Regions from separate parts of the Cupriavidus sp. H19C3 genome, predicted to be linked through region 2. Evidence: predicted binding sites of a transcription regulator. Region 2 holds the regulator's gene; the other holds the start of a gene.

Region 1 (9,729 bases), on a different replicon from region 2:
CGGGGCGCCAGCCGGCAGTGCCAGCATCATCTGCGCGTTGGCATCCATGCCCGCAGCCGATGCCGGCCCGCGTTCGACCCAGGTCAGGGCCTCGGGCCGCCAGCCGGCACCGAGCGCGCGCAGGGCCTGGGCGCGCCAGCTGCCATAGCCGCCGTCCACCACCAGCACGGGCGGGTGCGCGTGCGTCATAACAACGAAAGCTGCCGCTGCGGCGCGGGTGCCAGCGCGCGCCGTAACTGCTCGGAGCTGGGCTCGGCCAGCGCCGGCCGGTAATCCTGCACCACCACGAACGGCCTGACGGTATCCATGGCACAGCGCAGGCGCACGAGGTCCTGGTAGCGGATGGCACGCTCACGCCGCAGTGCGGTCAGCCGCTTGGCGTTGCGCATGCCGATGCCCGGTACGCGCGCGATCAGGCGCGGTGGCGCACGGTTGAGATCGACCGGAAACGACTCGCGGTGCGCGAGCGCCCAGGCCAGCTTGGGATCGATATCGAGCGGCAGGGCGCCGCCGCCGGCAAACAGTTCCTCGGCCCGGAAACCATAGCCGCGCAGCAGGAAGTCGGCCTGGTACAGCCGATGCTCGCGCAGCAGCGGCGGCGCCGTCGCCGGCACGGCCGCCGGACTGTCGGGAATCGGACTGAAGGCGGAGTAGTAGACACGCTTGAGCCTGTAGGCGCCGTATAAGGTCTGCGCCGTCTCCAGGATCGTACGGTCGTCGGCATCGTCGGCGCCGACGATCATCTGCGTACTTTGCCCCGCGGGCGCGCGCTGCGACGGCGAATCGCCGTGCACAGACGGCCCACCCACCCGCGCCCCAACCCGGCCGCCGGATCCGATGCGCAGATCGTCTTCCGCCTCCTCCTGCGCAAGCCGGATCGCGCCCATCGCACGCCGGATGGTGCCGGCGTTCTTCTCGGGCGCGAGCCGGGCGAGCCCGCCATCGGTCGGCAACTCGATGTTGACGCTGAGACGGTCGGCATACCGGCCGGCGTCCGCAATCAGGCGCGGATCGGCATCCGGAATGGTCTTCAGATGGAGATAGCCGCGGAACTGATGGGTGTCGCGCAGGGCACGGGCGACCTCGACCAGCTGTTCCATGGTGTAGTCGGCGCTGCGGATGATGCCGGAGCTCAGGAACAGGCCGTCGATGTAGTTGCGCCGGTAGAAGTCGAGCGTCAGGGTGACGACTTCCTCAGGCGTAAAGCGTGCGCGCGGCACGTTGCTCGAGCGGCGGTTCACGCAATACTGGCAGTCGTACTGGCAGAAATTTGTCAGCAGGATCTTGAGCAGCGACACGCAGCGGCCGTCGGGCGTGAAGCTATGGCAGATGCCGGCGCCGGTGGTGGCCCCGAGGCCGGTGCCGCCCAGGGAATCCCGTTTGGGCGCACCGCTGCTGGCGCAGGAAGCATCGTACTTGGCCGCGTCGGCGAGGATTTCCAGTTTGGTGAGCAGTTCCATCGCGATACTGTATATTTATACAGTATTCTACGCAACGGCTGGCCAAGCGCAAGGCGCGCCGCCTGTGCGCGGACTGTGCGTGGGATGTGCCCGTGCGGTATGGTCCGTACGGCACAACCGAAGCCGGGGCAGCCGTATCGCCGTTGCCATCCTCACCGCTGCCGCAACTACGCGCTACCGATCTCGCGCCAGATCTCGGCCAACGCCACCGTGCGCTCGACGCCGCCGCGCCGCAACGCCTCGCGCGGCATGCCAAACACCACGCAACTCTGCTCGTCCTGGGCCACGGTGCGCGCGCCGGCCGTGCGCATTTCGAGCATGCCGGCGGCGCCATCGTCGCCCATCCCGGTCATGATGATGCCGAGCGCATTGGCTCCCGCGCATTTGGCCACCGAGCGGAACAGCACATCGACCGACGGCCGGTGGCGGTTGACCAGCGGCCCGTCCACCACGTCGACGTGATACTGCGCGCCGCTGCGGCGTAGCAGCATGTGGCGGCCGCCGGGCGCGATCAGCGCACGGCCGGGCACCACGCGGTCGCCGGTCTGTGCCTCCTTGACCGAGATCGCGCACAGTGAGTCGAGCCGCGCGGCAAAGGCCGCGGTGAATTTCTCCGGCATATGCTGCACGATGACCAGCCCGGGCGACACCCGCGGCAAGGCGGTCAGCACGGCTTCGAGCGCCTGCGTGCCGCCGGTCGAGGTACCGATGGCGACCACACGCTCGGTTGTCTTGATCATGGCGCGCGGCGCCCCCGGCGGCAGGATGACGTCGGCCGTATGCCTGGCCGTCGGCGCCGGCGGTGCGGCCGGGCGCGGCGCCAGCCGCCGCACATTGGCGCGCGCTGCCGCCTTGACCGTGCCGACCAGTTCGTCCGCGGCCTCCTGCAGGAACTGCTTGAGGCCCAGGCGGGGTTTGGTGACGATCGACACCGCACCGGCGGCCATGGCTTCCATGGTCGTGCGGGCGCCTTTCTCGGTCAGCGTCGAGCAGATCACCACCGGGGTGGGCCGCTCCGTCATGATCTTGCGCAGGAACGTGATGCCGTCCATGCGCGGCATTTCCACATCGAGCACGATCACGTCGGGCCATTGCGTACGCATGCGCTCCATCGCCAGCAGCGGGTCGGCCACCGCATGCAGTACCTCCACGCCCGGTGCCGCCGAGAGCAGGTTGACCAGCACCTGCCGGACCACGGCCGAATCGTCGACCACGAGTACCTTGATTGTCGTCATGCCGGCTTGCGGAATACGGACGGCGCCAGCTGTTCGACGGCATCGGTCACGTCGTTGAGGCTCTCCGAATGACCGATGCAAAAATAGCCGCCTGGCCGCAGCTGCGCGAGCACGCGCGCCACCACCTGGCGTTTGGTATGGCCATTGAAATAGATCATCACGTTGCGCAGGAAGATCGTGTCGAACAGGCCCACATCGGGCAGGGCGGCATTGAGGTTGGCCTGGGCGAAGCGCACCTTGTTGCGTACGATGCGGTCGACCAGCATGGTGCCTTCCTGCTCGCCCTGGCCGCGCAGGCAGAAGCGTTTCAGATAGGGCGGCGGAATCAGGCGCGCGCGCTGGTCCGGATAGTGGCCGGTGCGGGCCCGCGCCAGCATGCGCGTGCTGATATCGGTGCCGAGTACCTCGAACGGACGGTCCTGCATGCAGTCGCTGAGCACCATCGCCATGCTGTACGGCTCCTCGCCGCTGGAGCATGCCGCGCTCCAGATGCGGAACGGGCGCCCGCCGGGATGCGCGAGCGCGAGCCTGCGCAACAGCTCGAAGTGCTTCGGTTCGCGGAAGAAATACGTCTCGTTGGTGGTCAGCAGGTCCACCGCGATCTGCACCTCGGCCGTATCGCGCCGGCTGCGCAGCAGCTCGAAATAGGCCGCATAGCCATCGAGCTGCCGCGCGTGCACGCGCTTGGCCAGGCGGCCGCAGACCAGCGCCTTCTTGGCCGAGGACAGCGTAATGCCGGCTGCCTCGTAGATAAAGCGCTGGAAATTGCCGAACTCCTGGTCGGTCAGGGTCAATTGACGCACGTTGGCCCCCGCATGCTCACGCCGTGGCGCCATCCATCGACGGGGCCTCGGCCGACATCTGCACGAACGATGCCATGTCCTCGAGCGACAGCACGCGCTCGAGGTTCAGCAGGATCACAAAGCGTCCCTTGACCTTGCCCATGCCGTCGATGAAGTCGGACCGGATGCGCGCGCCAAACGAGGGCGTCGGCTCGATATCGGCAGCACCGATATCCACGACCTCGTTCACCGCATCGACCACCACCCCCACCACCTGGCACTCGTCGCCGTTGGGCACCTCGACGATGACGATGCAGGTGCGCTTGCCCACCGGACTCGGCCGCTGGCCAAAGCGGGCCTGCAGGTCCATCACCGGCACCACCGCGCCGCGCAGGTTGATCACGCCGCGCACGGTGGCCGGCATCATCGGCACCACGGTCGGCGTGCCGTACTCGATGATCTCCTTGATGGCGAGAATGCCGATGGCAAACATCTCGCCGCCGAGCTGGAATGTCAGGTATTGGGCGGCGTCCGCGTGAGTACCCGCGGTGGCGCCAGAAACCACACTGTCCATCGCTGTCTCCCGTTCCAGTCAATAGCGCGCGAACTGCGATTCGTCGACCAGTTCGCCATCGGCGAGCGCCAGGTCGAGCTTGGGCGCGGGCTTGCGCACCGCGGCACGCGCCGGCTTGCGCGCCGGTGCGTTGGCATGCGTGCTGGCACCGGCCAGGCGGAAGAAGCTCATGGTGTTGCGCAGTTGCTCTGCCTGGCTGCTCATTTCCTCGGCGGTGGCAGCCAGCTCCTCCGAGTTCGAGGCGTTCTGCTGCGTGGTCTGGCTCAGCTGCGTCATGGCCGCGTTGATCTGGCTGACACCCGACGACTGCTCCTCCGATGCCGCCGTGATCTCCTGCACCAGATCGGAGGTCTTGCGGATATTCGGCACCATCTCGTCGAGCAGCTTGCCGGCACGCTCGGCCAGTTCCACGCTGGAGCCGGCCACGTCGCCGATCTCCTGCGCCGCCACCTGGCTGCGCTCGGCCAGCTTGCGCACTTCGGCCGCCACCACCGCAAAGCCCTTGCCATGTTCGCCGGCACGGGCCGCCTCGATCGCCGCGTTGAGCGCCAGCAGGTTGGTCTGGTAGGCGATATCGTCGATGATGCCGATCTTCTGTGCGATCTGCTTCATCGCGCTGACCGTGGCCTTGACCGCATCGCCGCCTTCCGACGCTTCCGTGGCGGCCTTGGTGGCAATGCTGTCGGTCACCTTCGAGTTCTCGGTGTTCTGCGAAATCGAGGCCGTCATCTGCTCGACCGAGGCGCTGGTTTCCTCCACGCCCGATGCCTGCTCGCTCGACGCCTGGCTCAGCGACTGCGCCGTGGCGCTGACTTCCTCGGACGCGCCGGCGAGGGCTTCCGCGCCGCCGTTGACTTCGGTCACGATCTGCGAGAGACGCGTCACCATGTGCTTCATGGCGGCCAGCACGCTGCTGGTATCGCCCTGACGGCTCTGGATCGAGAGCGTAAGATCGCCGTTGGCCACGCTGTTGGCGATATCGGCCACGTAACCCGGTTCGCCGCCGAGCTGGCGCACCAGCGAACGCGTAATCACGAACGCCATGCCGAGCGCCAGCACGCTGCAGCCGATCAGGATGCCGACCACCCAGCTACGCGCCGCGGCATAGATGCGGCCCGCTTCGCGCGAGGCCTGTTCGCCGCCGGCGATGTTCAGTTCCGACAGCTTGTCGCTGCTGGCGCGCACGGCGTTGTAGCGCTTGAGCCCAACGCCGTCGAGAATGACCTTGGCTTCATCGTTCTTGTTCTGGCTGCTCAGGGCCACCAGCTTCTCGTGCTCGGCAAAAAAGCCGTCCATATCGGTCTTCATGGTGTCGTAGAGGTGCTTCTCCTCGGGCGACGAGATCAGCTTGCCGTACTCCTCCCACGTCTTGCGCATCGCGCCGATGCGGTCGTTGGCCTCGGCAATCGATTCGCGAATCTCGTTGGCATCGAGCGACATGATCGAGCGCAGCTCCAGCACGCGCACGCGGTGCAGGTTGGAGCGCGTGGTGAGAATATGCTTGACGCTGGGCATCCAGTTGGTGGCGAGGTCCACCGTGGAGTGGTTGACGGTTGCCATCTGCGCGATGGCATAGATGCCGATCCCCACCATCAGGGTCAGCACGATGACGAACGACCCGAACAGCTTGGTCGCGAGCTTCATGTTGCGAAACATGGTCTTTCCTTTTCAGACGATGTAAACGGTTGGGTGAGAGTCAGGCGGGCAGGGCGAGCGTGGCGTTTTCCGGCCCCGACAGGTCGGCGCGGTGGCCGGCAATTGCGCGGCTGGCCAGCGCGGAGACGTCGAGGATGAGCGCGACTTCTCCGCTGCCGAGAATGCTCGAGCCGCTGATGCCCTGCAGATGCGCGAACATCCGCGCCAGCGGCTTGATGACGGTCTGCGCTTCGCCGAGCAGGCGGTCGACGATGATGCCGAAACACTGCCCGGCATGCCGTACCACCACCACGCTCTGGCGCGCCGTTGCCGCCTCGGGAACCTCGAACATCGTGCGCAGGCGGATAAACGGCAGCACCTGGCCGCGCAGTTCCATGAAGTCGTGGCCGCTGTCCTCGCGGAACTCCACGCATTCCTCCACCGCCTCCAGCGGCAGGACGAACACGGAGCGGCCCACGGAGACCTGGAAGCCGTTGATGATGGCCAGCGTCAGCGGCAGCCGGATTGCCACCGTGGTGCCGACCTCGGGCTGGCTGTCGATCGAGACCGTGCCGCGCAGCGCCGTGATATTGCGCTTGACCACATCCATGCCGACGCCGCGGCCCGACAGGTTGGTGATCTGCTCGGCCGTGGAGAAGCCAGGTTCGAAGATCAGCGCATAGATCTCCGCATCGGACAGCACCTTGCCGGGCTCGACCAGTCCGCGCTCGATGGCCTTGGCGAGGATCCGGTCGCGCGAGAGGCCGCCACCGTCGTCGCCCACCTCGATCACGATGCTGCCCGAGTCGTGGTACGCATTGAGCCGCACCCGGCCATGCGCGGGCTTGCCGCGGGCGATGCGCACGTCGGCTGGCTCGATACCGTGATCCATGCTGTTGCGCACCAGATGCGTCAACGGATCGCCGATCTTCTCGATCACGGTCTTGTCGAGTTCGGTCTCCTCGCCGCTGATCACCAGCGCAATGTCCTTGCCGATCTCGCGCGACACGTCGTGCACCACACGCTGGAAGCGGTTGAAGGTGCCGCCGATCTTGACCATGCGCAACTGCAGCGCGCTGTCGCGGACCTCCTGCACCAGGCCGTAGAGCGTGGAATGCGCTTCCTGCAGCGCGGTGTTGTGCAGCCCACGGCCGGCCTGCATGGCCGTGGCCGACGCCGTAATCAGCTCGCCCACCAGATCGACGAGACGGTCGAGCTTGTCCGCGTCGACGCGCACCGATTGCCCTTCGGCAGGCTTGCCTTCCTTGCCGGCCTTGCGCACTTCTGCCGGCGCTTCCGGTGCGGGCAGGGCTGGCGTGCCGGGGCCGGGCATGGTGGTGGCCCCGTGATCGATCATCGGCTCGATGCCGATCTCGCAATCGTCACGCACGAATTCGAAGGCGCCCTCGATCGCGGCCAGACCGGCATCGCTGCGGAAATCGATCTGGCAGCCGAGATAGCAGGACTCGGCATCCATTTCTTCGAGCGGGGGCAGCGCATCGGACCGCGTCACGATGCGCGTGATGGTGCCGAGCTTGCCGAGGTAGCGCAGGAAGGACAGTGGATCCATGCCGTTGCGCAGCACGTCGCGGCCAAAGCGCAAGGCAATCCGCCAGTCCTGCATGCCCGCAGCGGCATCGGTCTGGTGCGCCGGCGCGGCGTCGGCGGTCACCGCGTCCGGTGCCGGCGATTGCTCCAGGTATGCATGGAGACGCGCCACCAGGGGGCCGGCCGCGTCGTCGAGTTCCTGATCGATCTGGGTCTGCCCGGCCGCGGCCACATCGACCAGTCGTGCGATATGGTCGCCGCAGGCCAGCAGCAGGGACACCACGGCTTCGTTGACGGCGAGGTCGCCGGCACGCACCTTGTCGAGCACGCTCTCGGCGATATGCGCAAAGTTGACGATGAAGTCGAGTCCGAACAAGCCGGCCGAGCCCTTGATGGTGTGGGCGGCACGGAAAATCTCGTTGATCGAATCGGCGGGGTCGTCCTCGCGCAGCACGCGTAGCAGCGCGGACTCCATGTCCTCGAGCAGCTCGCGGCTCTCCACGATAAAGGCCTGCAGGGCCTGATCCATGTTCATGCCAGGGCTCCGGCAGGAGGCAGCGCGTCACCGAAGAACGCCGCCAGGTCGAACAGTTGCAGCACATTGCGCACGGGCTCGCTGGCCTCGGCCAGCGTCAGCGCCGTGCCGCTGGCCAGCGCGGTGCAGCGGGCCGCCATCAGCAGTTGCACGCCCGCGCTGTCGATATCGCTGACCTCATGCAGGTCGATGGTGACGTCCGACGCGCCCGGCGCCATGACGGCCAGCAATGCGTCGCGCAGCTCGGCCGCGCGATAGATGGTGAATTCGCCCGCGATGGCGAGCCGCCGGGCCTCGCTCATGGCAGCACCAGCTTCTCGACCGCCGCCAGCAGCGTGGGCGGCTGGAACGGCTTGACCACCCACGCCTTGGCGCCGGCCAGCTGGCCTTCGCGCTTCTTGGCCTCCTGGCTCTCGGTGGTCAGCATGATCACCGGCGTGAAGCGATAGGCCGGCAACGCCTTGACCGCCTTGAGGAAGGCGATCCCGTCCATATTGGGCATGTTCACGTCGCTGATGATCAGGTGCACTTTCTGGCCGGTAAGCTTGGTCAGCGCATCGCGCCCGTCGGTACCTTCGATCACGGTATAGCCGGCGCCTTTCAGCGCGATGCCAACGACCTGGCGTACGGAGGAAGAGTCATCGACGATCAGAATGGTCTTTGCCATGGTGTGGAGTCCTTCAGAAGAAAGTAATGTCGTCGGTCTGCGCGGCAGCCGCTGCCGGCGCCTTGGCGTTAGTGGCGGCAGGTGCCGCCGCGCCCGCGTGGCGGTGGATCGTGCGCTCGCTCGCCATCGCGTAGGTGGACTCGAGCTCCTTCAGCAAGCCATCGGCGCGCAGCGGCGTCAGGCTGGCGGCATCCTCGGCCACATGCGCCTGCACCACCGCGGGCAGACGCCCGATGTTGTCGCGCACGTGCGCAAGGATCTGGCTCACGCGGTCCTGGAACTGAAGCTGCACGATGGCCTCGTTGACCTCCTGCTGGATGCCGCGGCTTTCCTCGCGCAGGTAATCCGCCGACTGCGCCAGCGCTTGCGCCAGTCCGTCGAAGCGCGTCAGCACATCGTGGATGCGATGTTCGGAATCGGTCATGACGTGACCTTCCTGCGCGCGCGAGGCATCGGCGGCGCGGCGGGTCTCCTCGATGGCGGCGTGGATCAGCCCGATCTTCTCCGCGATCTGGCGGCCGGTCTCGCCGGACATCTTCGACAACGCGCGCACCTCCTGCGCTACCTGGCTGAAGCCTTTGCCGAGCTCGCCGGCATGCGCGGCCTCGATGGTGGCGTTGATGGCCAGCAGGTTGGTCTGGTGCGCGATGCGCGAGACGCCGTCGGCCATATCCTGCAGTTCGCCGATAAAGCCCTGCAGGTCCTGAATCTTGGCCAGCATGCGCGCCTTGCCTTCCATGGCGTCGCGCAGCGAATCGATCACCGTCTGGAGCTGCTGCTGGCTGGCGGCATAGACGGCGGTGGCATCGCCATGCCCGCTGCCGCCCGACTGTCCGTCGGAGTGATGGAGCGTCTGCGTGAGGCGCGTGACGATACTGGCAAAGCGTCCGCTCAGGGCGCCGATCGCATCTTCCATTTGCGCGCGCGAAGACTCGATATGCGCCGACCATACGGGTGCGAGTTCGGCGGAGAAGATGCCCTGTGCCGCGAGGTATTCGTCGAGGGCCTGCTCGTGCGCGCGGCGCGTGCGATGCGCCGTCCAGCCGGCCAGTCCGCCGGCGGCGAGTAGCCCGGCCGCACACAGCACACCGGCGAGCGTACCGCCGGACACGGCAATCGTCGCGGTGGCGCCGAGCAGGCCAAGCGCAGGGTGAGCGAGGGCCTGCCGCAAAGGAAGGGCATTCTTCAACATGGGTCTCTCAACAATTCGGGAAACACGGCAACGCGCACGCGCCGCGCGACGCGAGCCTGAGCAGTGGCGCACGGGCTCTGAAGTAGTCACCTACATAACGG
Region 2 (9,729 bases):
CCTGGGTCAGCAGCGGCTGGATTTCCTGAAAGCCCTGCTGTCCGCGCGCGCCCTCTTCGGCGATGGCAAACACCTTGGATTCCGCTTCGTCGAGCAGCTCGCGCACCTCGCGGCCCTTGGGGGCAAATGCCGCCGAGGCGATATCGTCGGCCACGGTCACCAGCTTGCGCAGCACCGAACGCTCCCGCACGATCTCCGCATAGCGGCGGATATTGGCCGCGCTCGGCGTATTCTGCGCCAGCGAGTTCAGATAGGCCAGGCCACCGACTTCCTCGGACTTGCCGGCCACCTGCAGCATCTCGTAGACCGTAATCACGTCCGCCGGCTTGGTGGCGGCGATCAGGCGCGCAATGCTCTGGAAGATCAAACGGTGGTCGAAGCGATAGAAATCCGCTTCCGACAGGAAATCGGCAATGCGGTCCCAGGCGGCGTTGTCCAGCAACAGGCCACCGAGCACCGATTGCTCGGCCTCGATCGAATGCGGCGGAACCTTGAGACTGTCGAGTTGGGGGTCGGCGGCGGGCGCGTTCATGGGGTGGGATTATAGCGGCGGCGATGGGGCCGATGGCCCCGGCGGTCCAAAAACAAAAAGGCAGGAGCGAGGCTCCTGCCTTTTTGCAACGTGCTGCGGAGGGAAAGACGTCTTAAACGTGCTCGCCCAGCACCGACACGGTCACGTCCACCACCACGTCGGTGTGGAGCGCGACGTTGACCGGGTGGTCGCCCACGACCTTCAGCGGGCCGTTCGGCATGCGCACTTGCGACTTCTCGACCTTGAAGCCCTGGGTGCCCAGTGCTTCGGCGATGTCGGCGTTGGTGACCGAACCGAACAGACGACCGTCAACACCCGACTTCTGGGTCAGCTGAACGGTCAGGCCGTTCAGCTTCTCGCCTTCGGCTTGCGCGGCGGCCAGCTTCTCGGCGGCAGCCTTTTCCAGCTCGGCGCGCTTGGTTTCGAACTCGGCGATGGCCGTCTGCGTTGCACGGCGGGCCTTCTTCGACGGGATCAGGAAGTTACGAGCGTAACCGTCCTTCACGCGAACGATGTCACCGAGGTTGCCCAGGTTGATGACTTTTTCCAGCAGAATGACTTGCATCGTGTATTTCTCCTTGCGGTCCTGGGGACGATCAGTTCTTGTGCAGGTCGGTGTACGGCAGCAGCGCGAGGAAACGCGCACGCTTGATGGCCGTATCGAGCTGACGCTGATAGTGTGCCTTGGTACCGGTCAGGCGAGCCGGCGTGATCTTGCCGTTGTCGCCGATGAAGTCCTTCAGCGTGTCCAGATCCTTGTAGTCGATCTGTTCCACACCTGCCACGGTGAAGCGGCAGAAGCGCTTGCGCTTGAACAGCGGGTTCTGTTGCTGGAAGCGCTTCTTGTTCTTGTTGTCACGTTTGACGAATGCCATGATTCAATCCTTTTCGAATGCTCTACATCCAGTGATGTGAAAGACCAGCGTCTTGCTGTTGCGGTGCTTGCGGGCAAGGAATCCTTCGCAGTCGAGCAGCGTACCCAGCGGCAGCCGCTCCAGCTTCTGGCCCACCGGGCCGATCCCCAATGCCGCGATCGCGAACTCCACCTGCCGGGGCGTCGCCGCCTCCAGTACCTCGCCGGCATGCTGCAGGATGCAGTTGACGACGGGCACACCGGCCGGCGTATAGCGCAGGGCATCGCGTTCGACGAGGGTGGCGGCTAGCCGGAGCTGGTTCACCGCATCGATCCCGTGATCTGCTTTGCCGTGCCGCCCCCGCCCATCGCACCCAGGGTGCTGACGCGAGACGCGCTATGCGCTGGCACCGCAGTCCGCGCTCAGGCGGCCTGGCCTTCCGTGGTCGTTTGCGCGGCCTTGCGGGCTTCTTCGCGCTGCACTTCCTTCATCATCGGCGAAGGAGCGGTTTCAGCCTTCTTGGTCTGAACGATCAGGTGACGCAGCACGGCGTCGTTGAACTTGAAGGCGTGCTCGAGTTCGGCCAGGGTGTCCTTGCCGCATTCGATGTTCAGGCAAACGTAGTGGGCCTTGGCCAGCTTCTGGATCATGTAGGCCATCTGACGGCGGCCCCAGTCTTCCACGCGATGCACCTGGCCATTCTGCGAGGTCACGAGCTGCTTGTAGCGCTCGATCATCGCCGGCACTTGTTCGCTCTGGTCCGGGTGGACGATAAAGACGATTTCGTAATGACGCATTGACGCTCCTTTTGGATGAAGCCACCCGGGCGTCACGTCCGGTGCGGCAAGGTTGGATAGCCCGCGAGTATAGCCCGCGCCCTGCGATCCCGCAAGCCGCGGCCCATACAGTCCCCATACGCCCCCATACCGGCGCGCTCCCGTCCGCCGCTCGGCGGGCTTCCGCCCGCCATGCCTCGCCACGCCTCAGTACTGGCGCAGCACGTCCTGCAGGCGCGCGGGCACGGTACCCAGCGCGGGATCGGCGGCGAGGGCCAGCATCAGCAGCACGCGCGCCTTGTACGGATTGAGGTCGAGCGCGGACGGAAACGCCCCCGGCAGCGCGCGCGGCGTCTCCGGAATCGCCACGTGGCCCGCGCCGGTACGCGAACTGCGTACCACGGCCACGCCGGCACGGGCGGCATCGGCCAGCGCCGCGCCCAGCACCTCGTGCACCGAGCCGTTGCCGGCGGCCGCCACCACGATGCCGCGCACGCCGGCGGCCACCAGCGCGTCCACCATGCCCCGGCCCGGCTGGGCGTAGCTGGCCACGATCTCGACCGGCGGCCAGTCGTGCGGCACCGGCAGCCGTCGACCGCCGGACAGGGGCTGCCGCAGCACGCGCACATGATCGTCCTGCACAAAGCCGAGCGGCCCGGTGAGCGGCGAGACGAACGCATCCACGGCCGAGGTATGTGCCTTGACGACATCGCGCGCCGCATGGATCTGCTGGTTCAGCACCACCAGTACGCCCTTGCCGCGCGCGGCCGCGTTGCCCGCCACACGCACGGCGTCGAGCAGGTTGAGCGGGCCGTCGGCAGACAGCGAGGTCGACGGCCGCATGGCCGCCGTCAGCACCACCGGCACCGCGCAGGGCTGCGTCAGGTGCAGGAACATCGCCGTCTCTTCGAGCGTATCGGTGCCGTGGGTAATGACGATGCCGTCCACATCGGGCTGGGCGGACCAGTGCGCGATACGTGCCGAGAGCACGCTCCACAGCGCGAACGTCAGGTCCTTGCTGTCGATCTGCGCTACCTGCTCGGCCTCGATCCGCGCCACCGCCGCGAGCGTGGGCACGCCTTGCAGCAACGCGCTCACCGGCACGGTGGCAGCCTGGTACTGGGCGCTGCTGCCCGGGTTGCCGGACGAGCCCGCGATGGTGCCGCCAGTGGCGAGCACGACGATACGAGGCAACTGCGAGAACGGAGCGGACATGGAGGCGGCATGCGGCAAAGCATGCGCAAGCGGTAGATATGGCCGCCGATTGTAGCGGCCCTGCCCCGTGCTCCGGCATTGCGGCTGGCCCCAATGGCGCGGCGCCCCGGCGAGTGCGCGTGCGCATCCGATACACCCGGGCATATCCGCCACACACGCCGCGCAATGGCAACGTCGGGGCGGCCCCGCCTAAGATTGTGCTTGCACTTCACACGATACTGTATAAAATCACAGCATACTGTTTAAACATACAGTGCTGGTCGTGCGTTGCGCCAGATAGCGCGAGTGGTAGCACGGTCCAGAAGACGAAGTAGAACGACCTAGAACAATCGCAGAATCACGGACTGACAGGCGACCCATGGCGACCCTCACACCGCGGCAGCAGCAGATTTTCGACCTCATCCGGAACACCATCCGGAGTACCGGCTTTCCGCCAACCCGCGCGGAAATCGCTGCGGAGTTCGGCTTCTCCTCACCCAACTCGGCGGAGGAGCATCTGCGGGCGCTGGCGCGCAAGGGGGTGATCGAGCTGACGCCCGGCGCTTCGCGCGGCATCCGCCTCAAGGTCACGCGCAGCGATTCCGAGCTACCGGACCAGTTCTCGCTGCCGATGGCAGGGGTGATGCAACTCACGTTACCGCTGGTCGGCCGCGTCGCTGCCGGTAGCCCGATCCTTGCCGCGGAACATATCGACCGGCAATACCACGTCGATGCCACGGTCTTCGACGATCGGCCCGACTACCTGTTACGGGTGCGCGGCCTGAGCATGCGCGACGCCGGCATCCTCGATGGCGACCTGCTCGCCGTCAAGCGCGCCAGCGAGGCGCCGAACGGCAAAATCGTGGTGGCGCGCCTTGGCGAGGATGTCACTGTCAAGCGACTGCAGCGTCGTGGCGGCAACATCGAACTGATCGCCGAGAATCCCGATTATCCGAACATCGTGGTGCAGCCCGGCCGCGAAGAGTTTTCCCTGGAAGGCATAGCAGTTGGACTGATTCGCTCGTCCGGCTTCTGACTTCCGGCATCTGACTTCCAAGGCGGCGCGGTTGCCAGGCTGGCAACGAGGGATGTGCCGTACATTGATCCGCCTTGCATTGCCCCAGCCGCTCCGTTCCTGCTGAACGACGGGCGCGGCCCCTTGCTGTCTCAAATCACGAGGTGTAGCCATGCCGCAAATCAATTCCATCGCCGCCCGCCGTCCCGTCAAGCCGGTGCCGTTCCGGCAAACCAAGGGCGTCCGCGTCTACCAGGGTGCGCAGCGCCGTACGATGGTCGGCAGCATGGCCGCAATCTGCCGCATGCTGGAACTCGACGAATTGCCCGCCAAGCTGGCCGCGTGAAGCAGACGCAAAAGGCTACGCAGCATCAAAGTGCAAGCAGGCCGTTTGTGCGACCCGTGCGTTGTAAAAAATGCAGTTGCAGGCTCACAACGCGTAGTTTGAGACCCCACTTAACTCGCACCTAAATATGATTTAATTCTGTCGGTGCGGCAAATTTGCTGCACTCGTTATCCGCGCCGATGCGCAGAACCGGAACTTGACGCTTCCCCGCCGAGTACCGGTTTTTTTTCGCCTATTTGCCGATGCCAGCACGGCGCGCATCGCTGGCATCCTTGGCAAGGCAATGCGCGCCACTGCCGTCGTGATCAATACATTCCCGTCATATTGCGATGCAGGCGATCGCGCATTTTCCGCATCAGGCGCAGCACCTTGCTCAAGCCAAGCGAGAAGCCGGGATCGTAATAGTGGATCAGCAACGAGCGCCGCTGCCCCGCCTCCACATGCAGATTGGCGTGCTTGAGCGCAAACCCGTTGAAAACGTAGACGTTGCCGGGCTGCACGCCCACGCGCGTACACCGGCCGCGGCGCAGATCGCGTAGCGTTAGCCGCTTGCGCAAGGCAAACGGCAGATTGCGCTGGATGCCATGTCGCAGCTTGCACAGCACGTTGCCGATCGTGGAAATGCGACGCCGTACGCGCGGATACACCACCAGGTCGCCGTTGAAGAACGCGTCCGGCGCAGCCAGTTGGAGCGGAATCAGCAACGTCAGCAGATGCGAGTCGAAGTGCCGGCAATGACCATCGGGATGATTGGCCACGCTGACGCATCGCAAGACATGATGGGGCCGGTCTTCCAGCGGCCCCCTGGCCATCAGGCGCGCAAAGGCACGCGTCGTTGCACAGGCACTCGATTCGAGCTGCGCGAAGGCGTCGACCTGCCGCAGGATATCCGCCACCTCCCGGGGCTGCACGCGCACGGGCTGCGGCGTGAATGACGAGTCAATGGCAGCATTGATCTCGGCTAGCACGCCGGGCGGAATCACCTTCTCGTAGGTCGTGAGCGCGGCAAACTCGTCATACCCCATGGGTGCGTTCACGATGGTTTCTCGCTTTTGTGTGACAGGCCAGGACGCCTGCATGACAAAAATGAAAGCTTGGGGAAAGCTTGGGAATGCTAGCTGATTTCAGCAGGCACTACGTAACGCTTGGTGCGGTGCCACACGTCCGCGCAGAACCATGCGACCCGAAGACGACCCAGGCGTCGGCGTCACGCCTCCAACCCATCCAGCACGCCAAGCACGATCGCACGGGCTCGCCTATACTGCTGTGTTTTTCGTGCCCGGCGCGCGGCCGATCAACCCGATCACCCGCACCACGCGCCCGTCCGGAATGCCCGCGCCACCCGCGCCCTGCCAATCCTTGTCGATGAAAGTCAATCCCCGCCGCATCTCGGTCGCTCCCATGATGGACTGGACCGATCGCCATTGCCGCATGTTTCACCGCTCGCTAAGCCAGCACACCTGGCTCTATACCGAGATGGTGACCACCGGCGCGCTGCTGCATGGCGACGTGGCGCGGCATCTCGATTTCGACGCGGCGGAACAGCCTGTGGCGCTGCAACTGGGCGGAAGCGAACCCGCTGACCTTGCCCAGGCCGCGAGGCTGGGCGAGCGCTGGGGCTATGCCGAGATCAACCTGAACTGCGGTTGCCCCTCCGAGCGGGTGCAGCGCGGTGCCTTTGGCGCTTGCCTGATGGCCGAGCCGCAACTGGTTGCCGATTGCGTCAAGGCGATGCGCGATGCGGTTTCAGTACCGGTCACGGTAAAGCACCGGATTGGGATCGACACGATTGAACATTACGATTTTGTGCGGGATTTTGTCGGGACCATTGCGGCGGCCGGATGTGAAACATTTATTGTGCATGCGCGCAATGCCATTTTGAAGGGATTGAGCCCGAAAGAAAATCGGGAAATTCCGCCGCTGCGTTATGAAGTTGCCTATCAGCTGAAGCGCGAATTTCCGCACCTCGAAATACTGATTAATGGTGGTATCGCATCGTACGAGGCGATTGCCACGCATCTTGAATATGTGGATGGCGTGATGATCGGCCGCGAGGCATATCATCAGCCCTACTTCCTGGCGGAAATGGACCAGCGCTTTTATGGGGCCGACACCCCGGTCCCCGGCCGCCATGATGTCGAACTGGCGATGCAGGACTATATCGGCCAGCTGGTCGCGACCGGCGGCTATATGGGCGCCGCCACCCGGCATATGCTGGGCCTCCATCGCGGGGTGCACGGCGGTCGCGGCTGGCGTCGTGTGCTGTCCGATGCGCGCCGCATGCACGCCGCGCGCTCGGTGGCGGACGTGGCTGCCCTGTTCGAGGAAGCGCGCTCGCATCTGCGGCCGGAATGGCTCGAAGCTGCCTGATCCCGGCCCGCGGCGGGGTGTGCTGCGCCGCACCGAGGAAACACTCTAATTTCGAACGATCGTACTGAAAACGTAGTGGGACCGGCACTTTGCGGCTGCCGCCGTCCGCAAACCCGCGCCGGCAAAGGGATTCCCCTAATTCGCCAGCACTGCCTCAAGTTCTTAAACTGAGCGGGCCCTCGAATACAGGGCTTTCTTCAACTGATTATTAGCCCGCCCCGTGCGGGCTTTTTTTTCATGAATGCCCGTCCCGGAGGGCTGGCATGCCCCGCTGCCGCGCTTACCTCCGTTTACCCGAATGGTCGAGCACGCACGCGCCAGCTACATTGGAGGGGCCTTCAGGGCAATTGAGATCGCTAAATTTAAGAGTCCGCTGCGGCGGGCTCTTTTTTTGCCCGCGCCGGGATACATCCGCAGGGCAGGTGCAGCGCGCGTCGGCTACGCGCGCTGTGGACGGCGGCCGGCTTCCCCAGAAAAAAGCAGGCGACACTTCGATGGAAGGCCGCCTGACGGGAATGTCGAGGGGGGTCAATGTCCCTCGGCAACAAGTATCTCGCAGCCCGCCATCTCGACAGAACCCTGCCTTGGTAGGGGCGACGGCGTTAGATTTTTCCGATTTTGGGCCACCCATTTTCCGAATGCCCCGTCGATATCGCACACCCGTCTCAAGCAGCAGTGTTAATTCCGCGGTACGGGCCAAAACCCGTGCTACGATCCGATTCAATGCTGCGGAGTCGGCATAAGGGGTGCGAGCGCCGCGCAAAAACGCGGGCTCGAGGCGGAGGATAAATCGCTGTAAGCCGGACGTATCCGATTACGGTCGAACGCGGTCCCGAACCCGGTCGCGACGGTAATCGAACCCAGGCTTGGAAGGTGTTTGGAAAATGGACGAGCAAGAGTCGTTCGGCGTGATCTTCGAAGACTATCGCCTGATCTGGGTGGCCGAACAGCTGCAGGACGGCAAATGGACAGCCCGCTACTGCTGGCACCACGGAACCTCCGACGCCGCCGGCAAGGCGCTGCAACAGGATGTCCTCAACGGCAAGTCGAAGCGCTTGCTGGGCCTGTTCCCGAGCGAGGAAGACACCATCGCCGCCATCAAGGAAGCGGTGCTGCTCGAAGCCAAATGGCAAGGCGGCCGTTGATCGCTGCCGCTACCGGTCTCGGCAACCCAGCAAGCACCAATCAAGCACCACCAACGAGGCACCGCCAACGAAGCACCACCCAAAACAAAACAGCGCCTGCAAAGAGGCGCTGTTTTGAGGAATGCTTGGGGTGGCTGATGGGACTCGAACCCACGACGACAGGAATCACAATCCTGGACTCTACCAACTGAGCTACAGCCACCGTCGTTATTCGCTCACCGCTTGTTCGCGATCAACGAAAACCAAGATTCTACAAGTAACTTCGATCGATGGCTAGTACTACGCACAAAAATTTTCGCTGCCCGGGATCGAACAAAAGCGGCGCCCGCAGGCGCCGCTTTGGTTTGTCTTCCCAGGTCGTCGTAGTCTCACTGTGCGTCGATGCTTAGTGCATGAACAGCCAGATGAGGATCAGCACAAACGCGGGAACACCAAGTAGCCAGGCGATGATGTACGGCATGATGTCTGCTCCTTTCCTGTCGTGAATCTGTGATTCCACTATAGAAAGGCAGCCACCCCACCGATGTCGGGTCACGCCCGCGACCGCATGTAGGACTGGACTGACCCCACCTCCGCGCGCGCGTTCACCGCGTTCACCGCATTCACCCACTCACCGCGATCAGCGCGTACCGGTGCGCTCGATCCAGTTGGCAAACGTCGTCATGTACTTGCTGAGGAAGCCACGCGTGCTCTCGTTGGTCACGTTGCCGCTCGCATCGAACAGGTTGGCCGCGCCGCCGATATACGCTTCCGGCTGCTGCAACACCGGAATGTCGAGGAACACGAGCGACTGGCGCAGATGGTGGTTGGCGCCGAAGCCGCCGATCGCACCGGGCGACACGCTGATCACGCCGCCCGGCTTGCCGCTCCACACGCTCTTGCCATACGGGCGCGAACCCACGTCGAGCGCGTTCTTCAGCGCTGCGGGCACCGAGCGGTTGTACTCGGGCGTGAGGAACAGCACGGCATCCGCACGCTGCACACGTTGGCGGAACGCGGTCCAGGCCGCGGGCGGCTGGTCGGTTTCCAGGTCCTCGTTGTAGAGCGGCAGCTCGCCGATCTCCACGATCTCCAGCTTGAGCTGCGGCGGCGCGACAGCGGCCAGGGCAAGTGCCATCTTGCGATTGAGGGACTCCTTGCGGAGGCTACCAACGATCACGGCGACATCACGGGGATGACTCATACTGTTTCCTTTGGGAGAGAGGGAAGGTGAGAAAGCACCGTCTTTGACGGTGCGCCTGCCTAGCGGCCGAGGCCCGCGAGCGGATGGTCCTCGCGCCGCCATGGGCTGTCGAAGAACGCACGCACACGGGCGGGTGAAACTTCGTCGAGCCGCGCCGGACTCCAGCGCGGCTTGTGATCCTTGTCGATGGCGAGCGCGCGGATACCTTCCACGCCGTCGCCATGCCGGAACACTTCGTACATCATGTCCAGCTCCATGCGCAGTTCGTCCTCGAGCGCCATATCGCGCGCGCGGCGAATCTGCTCGAGCGTGAC

What was found. Region 2 encodes LexA, which represses DNA repair genes until DNA is damaged. Its sites were predicted from a motif close to ACTGTATNNNNATACAGT; they were not measured.
Region 1: DFLDMN_RS23465 (putative DNA modification/repair radical SAM protein) is a predicted target of LexA. The motif match lies at 1,467-1,484, and genes of this name have one in related genera.

Annotation. Positions count from the first base shown of each region.
Region 1 covers NZ_CP184986.1:888,703-898,431, forward strand. Annotated here, with positions in the region: gene DFLDMN_RS23460 (UdgX family uracil-DNA binding protein) at 1-189, opposite strand, end outside; gene DFLDMN_RS23465 (putative DNA modification/repair radical SAM protein) at 186-1,460, opposite strand; gene DFLDMN_RS23470 (protein-glutamate methylesterase/protein-glutamine glutaminase) at 1,628-2,695, opposite strand; gene DFLDMN_RS23475 (CheR family methyltransferase) at 2,692-3,498, opposite strand; gene DFLDMN_RS23480 (chemotaxis protein CheW) at 3,515-4,051, opposite strand; gene DFLDMN_RS23485 (methyl-accepting chemotaxis protein) at 4,070-5,707, opposite strand; gene DFLDMN_RS23490 (chemotaxis protein CheA) at 5,748-7,769, opposite strand; gene DFLDMN_RS23495 (STAS domain-containing protein) at 7,766-8,071, opposite strand; gene DFLDMN_RS23500 (response regulator) at 8,068-8,436, opposite strand; gene DFLDMN_RS23505 (methyl-accepting chemotaxis protein) at 8,450-9,628, opposite strand.
Region 2 covers NZ_CP184985.1:510,486-520,214, reverse strand. Annotated here, with positions in the region: gene DFLDMN_RS02405 (replicative DNA helicase) at 1-532, opposite strand, end outside; gene rplI (50S ribosomal protein L9) at 645-1,097, opposite strand; gene rpsR (30S ribosomal protein S18) at 1,129-1,407, opposite strand; gene priB (primosomal replication protein N) at 1,411-1,710, opposite strand; gene rpsF (30S ribosomal protein S6) at 1,809-2,183, opposite strand; gene DFLDMN_RS02380 (asparaginase) at 2,370-3,377, opposite strand; gene lexA (transcriptional repressor LexA) at 3,736-4,392, shown strand; gene DFLDMN_RS02370 (hypothetical protein) at 4,544-4,717, shown strand; gene DFLDMN_RS02365 (hypothetical protein) at 5,023-5,754, opposite strand; gene dusA (tRNA dihydrouridine(20/20a) synthase DusA) at 6,083-7,087, shown strand; gene DFLDMN_RS02355 (hypothetical protein) at 7,972-8,232, shown strand; tRNA gene DFLDMN_RS02350 (tRNA-His) at 8,359-8,434, opposite strand; gene DFLDMN_RS02345 (NADPH-dependent FMN reductase) at 8,852-9,415, opposite strand; gene DFLDMN_RS02340 (enoyl-CoA hydratase/isomerase family protein) at 9,475-9,729, opposite strand, start outside.